DNA from 2 places in the Clostridium sp. 'White wine YQ' genome. Region 1 is predicted to be linked to the other one. Evidence: riboswitches for the same ligand, from Rfam matches in the RefSeq annotation. Region 1 holds a riboswitch; the other holds the start of a gene.

Evidence for each region. A riboswitch is a leader RNA that binds a small molecule or an ion and turns the genes downstream of it on or off. The one in region 1 is predicted to bind thiamine pyrophosphate.
Region 2: it holds a riboswitch for thiamine pyrophosphate, as region 1 does, so the genes downstream of both, thiW (energy coupling factor transporter S component ThiW) here and tenA (thiaminase II) in region 1, are expected to answer to the same signal.

Annotation. Positions count from the first base shown of each region.
Region 1 is NZ_JAQYUU010000001.1:1,457,455-1,462,351, reverse strand. It holds gene PTZ02_RS07360 (flavin monoamine oxidase family protein) at 1-1,377, opposite strand, end outside; TPP riboswitch at 1,527-1,626, shown strand; gene tenA (thiaminase II) at 1,717-2,385, shown strand; gene PTZ02_RS07350 (ABC transporter ATP-binding protein) at 2,386-3,147, shown strand; gene PTZ02_RS07345 (ABC transporter permease) at 3,148-3,930, shown strand; gene PTZ02_RS07340 (ABC transporter substrate-binding protein) at 3,911-4,897, shown strand, end outside.
Region 2 is NZ_JAQYUU010000009.1:196,702-201,598, forward strand. It holds gene PTZ02_RS18260 (glutathione peroxidase) at 1-331, opposite strand, end outside; gene PTZ02_RS18265 (MarR family winged helix-turn-helix transcriptional regulator) at 488-931, shown strand; gene PTZ02_RS18270 (methyl-accepting chemotaxis protein) at 1,079-3,079, shown strand; TPP riboswitch at 3,137-3,249, shown strand; gene thiW (energy coupling factor transporter S component ThiW) at 3,325-3,822, shown strand; gene thiD (bifunctional hydroxymethylpyrimidine kinase/phosphomethylpyrimidine kinase) at 3,881-4,708, shown strand; gene thiM (hydroxyethylthiazole kinase) at 4,698-4,897, shown strand, end outside.

The sequences.
Region 1 (4,897 bases):
GATTATGTCATTATGAATAGGTTCACTTATATTTGCAATACTTGTAGCATCCATATGTAAGTTATATGAAGCTACTAATACCCCAGGCTCATCAGGATTTGGATTATTTATATGATCTGAAGGATATAGAGTTGTGGTTAATGGACCATCGGAATAGGAGATACCTCCATTGATTCTACCATAATCTGTATCTTCTTCCCAAAAACGTTTCTTACATAAATATATAGTTCTATGTCCATTAACATAAGCAATTTGCCTTATTGCTTCCATTTTTCTATTTGAGAATACTGGATCAATATCAACAGTTTTAAGGATAGTAAATGGAATAGCGCATACAACATAATCAAAGGATTCATTTAAAACTTCAGTAAGTTCCCTATTTTTATACGTAATTATAACTTTATCACCAGCTTCATTTTTATGAATTCCCGATACCCAGTAGCCACCAATCCAGTTTACATTTCCTATGGCCTCTTGCGGTATATTATCGTATTCTTTAGGTTTTTGAGACAATAAAGAATAGTAAAATGCTAAAGGTAGATTTACATTGCCGCCATCAATTCTATATAAGTGCTGAAAGAAAATTGGATAATTTTCTTGTAATATTTCATTATAAGCCTCGTCAATTAAAGAGCCAGAAAATGCATCAACACTTGTTAACAGTTGAATAGCCTCATCACTTAGTCCTAAAAGTTCAAGATTTTGACGTACACTAATATTTAATAGCGGAATATACTTAGGGTTATAAACTGGAAGAATTTTTAATAATTCAGTTCTAATATTAGGTGGTAAAGTTTTTATAGGAGAATTAAAAGCATAATTATAAAGCTCAGGCCAAGGCGTATTTCTTTCCTTTGGAGTTAAATTAAATTTAGGATAAAGAACTTTCTGAATTTCCTCAGGTTTGTTTCTAATTCTAGTATTGAGAATATATAAAAAAGCATCTGGATTATACTGAATAAAAGGATAGGTATGAAGTCTAAAAAGATTAATATAATGCCAGGTAGTCTCATGCGTTACAGGAATTCTAATAGCCCCTAACTCTCCATAAATCTTTTTTTCATCATCGAAGTAATGTGTATAAACTCTACCACCAATTCTATTTCTAGCTTCAAAAATGGTGATATCACATCCTAATTTTCTAAGTTCAAAAGCAGAAGACATTCCAGCAAGTCCTCCACCAATTATGCCCACCTTCTTTCCTTTAAGGGAGCCGGGAGGGGCATAGTTTATGATATTAGGAGGGGGGGCTAATAAACTAATAATGTTATTAAAATCTTCCTCACGTCCAACTTTAGCGAGATCACTTCTTATTAGTGAATACCTTTGTTCATTTGTTGGATTCGAAGGTTGATTTGGTAAATCTAATATATTCATAAATATAAATATCTCCCAAATAATTAATTTATACAATTATATTAGAATAAATGAGTAAATAGACGTAATTATTAGCGCTTATAATTATAAAATGTAAAATTATAAGAATTATGAATATTGACATTATAATCATTAAGAGGTAAAATTTTAGCGTGCACTAGGGGAGCTGTAGTGGCTGAGATGAAATTTTTCAGACCCTTTAAACCTGCACTGGGTAATGCCAGCGAAGGGAAGTGAGTAAGTAGTATATGGGAAAAGTCTATTCACATATAGATATTCTATTAGATTATTAACTCTTTTCGATCGGTATACCTAATACTGTTTGAAAGGAGTTTTTTTATGGGCTTTTCTGAGAGATTGTACTTAAAAGGTAAGTATATTTGGGATGCATGCTTAGAGCATCCATTTCTTAAAGATATGAGTAACGGTACACTAGCTGAAGACAAGTTTTGTTTTTATATTAAACAAGATTATGTTTATTTAATTGACTATATAAAACTTTTTGCATTAGGAATGGTTAAAGCTGATTCCTTAGAAGACATGAAGAGCTTTTCTAAATGTGCAAATGATATTGTAAGTATAGAGATGGACGGGCATATAGAATTTGCAAAAAGATTTGGCATAACTAAGGAAGAACTTGAGGATACTAAACCTAATTCGAATAATTTATCTTACACAAAATTTATGCTTCAGGTAGCAAATGAAGGAACATTAGCAGAACTTGTTGCAGCATTACTTCCTTGCATGTGGAGTTACAGCTTTATTGGTAAAAGCTTAGCGAAAAAAGATAAGGCTTTAGAACATGAGCTTTATAAAGAATGGATTCTAACCTATGCAAGTGATGAGTATAATAATGAAGTTAATTGGTGCATCAATTTAATGGATAAAGTAGCAGAAGGACTACCAGAAAGACAACTTGAAAAATTAGAAGAAATCTTCATTCTATCATCAAAATATGAATATATGTTTTGGGATGCATGTTATAAAAAAGAAGGTTGGGTAATTTAAATGAAGGCATTAGAAATTAATAATTTATCTTTTAAATATAGAGATACAGACAAGCTTATATTAGACGATTTATCTTTTAGTATAAATAAAAATGAGTTTGTAACTATTATTGCTCCTAGTGGAACTGGAAAGAGTACTTTATTTAGATTAATACTTGGGTTACTAAAACCAATTAGTGGAAGCATAGATATAGAGAAAAATAACAATAAAAATATTATTGGGTATATGCCTCAAAAAGACTGCTTGATGCCTTGGAGAACAATATTAGATAATACAGCTGTTGGCTTGGAGTTAAATGGATATTCGAAAAAAGAGGCAAGAAAAAAGGCAGTTACATATTTTGAAAGTTTTAATCTTAAAGGAACGGAAAATTCATATCCACATGAGTTATCAGGAGGAATGAGACAAAGAGCATCTTTTTTAAGAGCGATTGTAAATAATCCGTCATTACTTCTATTAGATGAGCCATTTTCTTCATTAGATGCGTTAACAAGAAGGAAAATGCAAGCTTGGTTACTAGATTTATGTCAGAAGGAAAAAAACACCGTATTTATGATAACACATGATATAGAAGAAGCGTTGCTTTTGTCAGACCGAATATTGATATGTACGGAATTACCATATAAAAATCTAAAATCTATTGAAGTTAATATTAATAGACCGAGAACTTATGAAACTACCTTAACTGGTGAATTTATTGAATTGAAGAGACAAATATTGAATATCTTAGATAAGCTAGAAGAATCGAAGGAGGGAATATAGATGAGCAGATTTAAAAATAATATATTCCCACTAGTATTTGTAATTTTAGTTATATTGGCATGGCAATACTTAGTTCCTTATTTTAATGTTCCAAAATTTATTTTGCCTAAGTTTTCAAATGTGCTAACTGCTTTATGGACTCAGAGAGAATTGCTATTTAGTCATTCATTAGTAACCTTAGGCGAGGCTTTATTGGGATTAGTTATATCTGTAGTTATCGGAATACTATGCGCTTTTTCTATATATGCATCAAAAGGGCTTGGAAAAACATTATATCCTATTATAATTTTTTCACAAACAATTCCAACTATTGCATTATCACCAATTATGGTTATGTGGTTTGGATATACCATATGGTCTAAGGTTGCTGTAGTTATACTATTTTGTTTCTTCCCGATCGTAGTAAGTACGCTGGATGGATTAAATAGTGTTGATAAAGATTTAGAAGATGTACTAAAGGCCCTAGGAGGCAGTAAAATTCAAATATTTATGAAGCTTCATATGAATTCAGTATTGCCAAATTTTCTAAGTAGTTTCAAAATTGCAGCAACATATAGCATTGCCGGAGCAACTATAGGAGAATGGTTAGGAGCAGAAAAGGGACTAGGAACTTATGTAAAGAGAGTAGCTGGGATGCTACAATCTGATTCAGTTTTTGCAGGAGTGCTTGTTTTATCCTTTCTAGGATTACTTCTATTTTCAGTAGGGGTTTTACTTGAAAGAATTTTATTAAAATATAGAAAAGGAATAAAGGAGAGTAACTATGAAATTAAGAAGATTTAGTATTATTTTAGCAATGGTTATGCTATTTAGTTTAGCATTAACAGCATGTAGTAAGAAAGAAGAACAAAGTACAAGTAAAGAGTTAAAAGAAGTTAATGTTCTTTTAGATTGGTATCCAAATGCAGTTCATGCGTTTTTATATGCAGCAGAGGAACAAGGATATTTCAAGGAAGCTGGATTAAAAGTTAACTTAATAACACCAGCTGGAACTGATGACGGAATTAAGTTAGTAGCTGCTAATAAAGCTGATTTTGCTATAAGTTATCCAAAACAAATAATATTAGCAAGAGGGGAAAACATTCCTGTAAAATCAGTAGGAGCTATAGTTAGAAGTTCATTAAATCAATTGATGGTTAGAAAAGATTCAGGAGTTAAAACATTAAAAGATTTAGAAGGAAAAAAAGTAGGATATGCTTCTTTTGATATTGATAAAGAAACTGTAAAAGCAATGGTACAACAAGCTGGAGGAGATCCTTCAAAAATCAATTTTGTAGATGTAGGATATGATTTAATGAGCTCTATTCAATCTAAAAGAGTAGATGCAATAATAGGCGGATATATAAATCATGAAAAAATATTACTAGAAAAAGATGGAGTTGAGTTGGTTACATTTAATCCATCAGATTACGGTGTTCCTAACAATTATGAATTAACTTTTGTAGCTAGTGATGATGCTATAAAGAATGATAATGAAAAAGTTCAAGCTTTCTTAAATGCTGTAAAAAAAGGATTTGATTATACTAAAAAGAATCCTGATAAAGCATTAGACTTAGTATTAAAAGCACAAGATAAGAGTTTCCCTCTTGATTCAGAGGTAGAAAAGAAGAGCTTAGATATACTATTACCATTAATGGAAAATAAGAGCGGAGATTTTCTAACTCAAGATGAAGCTAACTGGTCAGGTAATATTAAATGGTTAAAAGATAAGGATCTACTTAAAGCAGATGTAAATAGCAAAGATGTTTTT
Region 2 (4,897 bases), on a different contig from region 1:
TAGTTAAATATTTAAATACTTCATGAGCAGTTGGGCCTTTCACATCTACTTTTTCAAATAATGGGAAAGTTACTCCATAATTAATTTCGCAAAAGTTTTTAATATCATCACTAGTCCCTGGTTCTTGTTTTGCAAATTGATTACAAGGAAATCCAAGAATTTCAAACTTGTCATTGCCTAATTTTTTGTATATAGCCTCAAGGTCCTTATACTGAGGGGTAAATCCACATTTGCTTGCAGTATTTACTATAAGAAGAACCTTTCCTTTATATTCACTTAAGGAAACTTCCTTACCAGTTATTGATTTGGCTGAAAAATCATAAATTGACATAATAAATCCTCCTATTAATTGTCTTGTTGAATATATTATAGCATAAATTTAATTGTGTGCAATTGAATTTTATAAAATAATACTTTGTGAAATTATATTTTTAATTTATAATAAAATATGAGATATTATAAATTAAAAATACAGGAGATGTATAAAATGAAATATGAAGATGGATTAAAGCTAGAAAATCAACTATGTTTTTCAATATATGCAACATCAAGAGCTATAACAAAAATATATAGACCTTTTTTAGAGAAGTTAGGAATAACTTACCCTCAATATTTAGTGATGTTAGTACTGTGGGAAAAAGAAAATATAACTCTTAAGGCATTAAGTAATAGATTATATTTAGACTCAGGTACATTGACACCACTTCTTAAAAGATTAGAGGGGATGGAGCTATTAAAGAGGCAGCGTTCTAGTGAAGATGAAAGAATACTTTGTGTAAATATAACTGAAAAGGGTAAGGAACTTAAAAAAGAAGCATTAACTATACCAGAATGTATTTTAAAATCAATTAATATGGATATAGAACAGTTAATTAAATTTAAAAAGGATACAGATGAACTACTAGAAAGTATTAAAAATTTAGAACAATAAAATAATAAAAGGTTAATCCCCTCTCTCTTTTGGGCATGAATGGGAAAATATGCAAATTAAGAATGTTAGAAATATATATAAGGTTTAAGCCTATGTGTGACGATAAATAACTGAGCTTAAACAATAGGATAAGGGGAGGATTAACTAATGAAACAAGATATTAGACTTAGAGGGATACGTGCAAAATTAGTTGCAGGTTTTTTATCTATTTGCATTATTCCACTAATAGTACTAGGAATGTTTGCATATTTTCAATCAAAAGCAACTTTAACAAAAAAGTTTGAAGCAACAAGTGGGCAAACTATATCGGAAATTAATAAGGCTGTAGATAGTTTCTTAAATTCTAAAGTGGCTATGGTAAATATGGCATCAGGCAATGATAGCTTTACTGCATATGATGGAACTCAAGAAAAAGTTACTTCATTAAAGAATTACTTAAAGGATATGCAAGGAAGTAGTAAAGAGATAGTAGCTGCCTATATGGGAACTGAAAAAGGTGAATTTATTAGATATCCAGAAGCACAAATGGCAGCAGGATATGACCCAAGAGTAAGGGATTGGTACAAGCTTGCATTAAATAATGAGGGAAAAGCAATTATTACCAAAGCATACAAAAGTGCATCAACAGGTCAAATTATGGCTAGTGTAGCTAAAGCCGTAACTAAAGATGGGAAAGTTATAGGAGTTGTATCCTTAGACATAGATCTGAATGCTATGGCAGATAAATTTAAGGATTCAAAAATTGGAGATAGTGGATATGCTTATATAACAGATAGCGAGGGGATAATTTTAGCACATCCTAATAGCAAGATAATTGGAACTCCAGAAGCTACAAAACTTAGCATATGGAATGATATAAAGAATGGAAAAAGCGGTTTTATAAAATACAATTATAATGGATCTGACAAGTTTTCAAGTTATATAACCAATGACACTAGCGGGTGGAAGATAGTAGCTGCTATGAGTATTACAGAAGTAGACAATGATGTAAATGCAATAAGAAATATAATGCTTATAGTAATTGCAGCAGTTATAGTAATATCTATATTTGTATCACTTTATTTAAGTGGTGGAATGGCTAAGAATGCAAAAGAGTTAAGTAAAGCATTTAATGATGCCGCAAATGGAGATTTATCTGCAAAAGTAGATATCAAGTCTAAAGATGAATTTGGAGATCTAGGTAAAGATTTCAATAGTATGATTAGTAATATTGCAAGTTTGATGAGAGACGTCAAATTATCATCTGGAACTGTATCAGAAAATTCACAAGTACTTTCTACTATGGCAGGAGAAACAACAATTTCTATAACTCAAGTATCTAAGGCTATTGAAGAAATTGCATTAGGAGCAACTCAGCAAGCTCAAAGTTCGCAAGATGCAGCTAGTGATATTAGTGAATTGGCTACAGGAATTGATGAAATAACATCTACGACAAAAGATGTAGAAAATCTATCACGTAATGCATTAGAATTTGGTAATAAAGGATTAGACATGGTTATTGATTTAGCAGTTAAATCAAATAAAACTAAGAAATCTTCTATAGAAGTAAGTGAAATTGTTATGGAAATGAGTAGAAATACAGAAGAGATAAATATGATTTCAGATGCTATTGCAGATATAACAGAACAAACCAATCTTTTATCTCTTAATGCTAGTATAGAGGCAGCAAGAGCTGGAGAAGCAGGGAAAGGATTTGCGGTTGTAGCAGAAGAAATTAGACAATTAGCAGAACAATCAAAGAATTCTACTGAAGAAATAAGAAAAATTATTGAATCAGTTAAGAATATGTCAAAATCAGCAGTCAAAGCAATTGAAAGCTCTAATGCTATTGTAAATGAGCAAGAAGCTGCGGTGGTTGAAACAGAGAAGATATTTAATGAAATATTAACATCAATTAATGAATTAACTGATGGAATAAAGAGTATAATGAGCTCTACGTCAGTAATTGCAGCTAAGAAAAATAATGTAATTATGCAGATTGATAATATTTCAGCAGTATCCCAAGAGACAGCTTCTGGTTCAGAAGAAGTTTCAGCATCTGCTGAAGAGATAAATGCTACAATGGAAGAGGTTTCAAGATTTACAGAGGAACTTCAAGATTTAGCTAAGCTTCTTAACGAAGGTGTCAGCAAATTTAAAATTGGCTAATATCTTTAGTTGAAGAAAATACAATACTATGCTATTATGAAGGAGACAATTTAATAATAAAAAACACAGGGGTGTTGGTATTTGGCCAACTGAGAGAAAGAACTTATTCTTTTAACCCTATGAACCTGAACTGGGTTATTCCAGCGTAGGAAGTTGTTTTCTTTATTTTATAGAAGGTAATTTTAAGCACAAATCCTATGGATTTGTGCTTCTTTTATTAAAACGACAAACGAAGGAGGAATATGATGAAAACTAAAAAATTAACCATAGCATCTTTATTTATAGCAATTGGAGTAGTAACAGGAAATTTGATTTATATACCAATAGGAGCATCAAAATGTTTTCCTATGCAAGGCACAATTAATGTCTTATCAGGAATATTGTTAGGTCCTGGATATGGAGTTATAGTAGCCTTTTGTATTTCTCTATTAAGAAATATCCTTGGAACAGGAACTCTTTTGGCTTTTCCTGGAAGTATGATAGGGGCTTTCTTGGCGGGTTATCTGTATCTTAAGACTAAAAAAAGTTTTTTTGCAGTTTTAGGTGAAGTATTTGGTACGGGAATCTTAGGAGCGTTACTATCTTTTCCTATAGCAAAGCTAATAATGGGAAAAGAAGTAGGAGCACTATTTTATATAGTTCCATTTTTAATAAGTACTGTTGGCGGTAGTCTAATAGCATACTTATTAGTTAGAGTTTTAAGCTCTACAAAGCTAATATCATTAAATGGTAAAGATTTATAAAAAAATATAAATTAAAACAAGTCTATAATAAGTTTCAATTAGGTATAAGGAGGTTTTTATGAAAAAGGTATTAACTATAGCAGGATCAGATAGCTGCGGAGGAGCGGGAATACAAGCAGATCTTAAGACTTTTAGTGCTAATGGAGTATACGGTATGAGTGTTATAACAGCAGTAACTGCACAAAACACACAAGGAGTTTTTGATGTTCAAGATTTAGATGAAAAAATAATCAAAGGGCAAATAGATGCAATATTTACGGATATAGAAGTAGATGCTGTTAAAATAGGAATGGTTTCACAAATCTCAACGATAAAAGCGATAGCAGAAAAATTGAAGCTATATAAGCCTAAGAATTTAGTGTTAGATCCAGTGATGATATCTAAAAGTGGATATTCTTTATTGAAGCCTGAATCAGAGAGAGCATTAATAGATGAATTGATACCATTAGCTTATATAATTACGCCTAATGTTCCTGAAGCTGAGGAGATTTTAAAAGCAGTAAATTCAGATATAGTTGTAATAGAAACAGTAGAGGATATGGAAGCAGCTGCAAAAGAGATATATAAGCTTGGATGTGAAAATGTCTTGTTAAAAGGCGGACATATTGAAGGGGAAGCTATTGATGTATTATATGATGGAAAGGAAATTATACATTTCCAATCTGAGAGGATTAATACAAAAAATACTCATGGTACAGGATGCACCTTGTCTTCAGCAATTGCTTCTAATTTAGCCCTTGGATTAGATATTAAAGAAGCAGTTGATAAAGCTAAAAAATATATAACAGTAGCAATAGAGCATTCTTTAGATATAGGAAAAGGCGTTGGACCTACACATCATTTCTATGAACTTTATAAAAAAGGAGGATTACTAAATGAAGATTAATGAAGTAGTAGCCGGATTATTAGAGAAAGTAAGGGAAAAGGGCCCACTAGTGCATCACTTAACTAATTACGTAACAGTAAATGATTGCGCGAATATAACTTTAGCAATTGGAGCATCTCCTGTTATGGCTGATGATATAAATGAAGTTAAGGATATGGTGTCATTGGCATCTTCCTTAGTTATAAATAT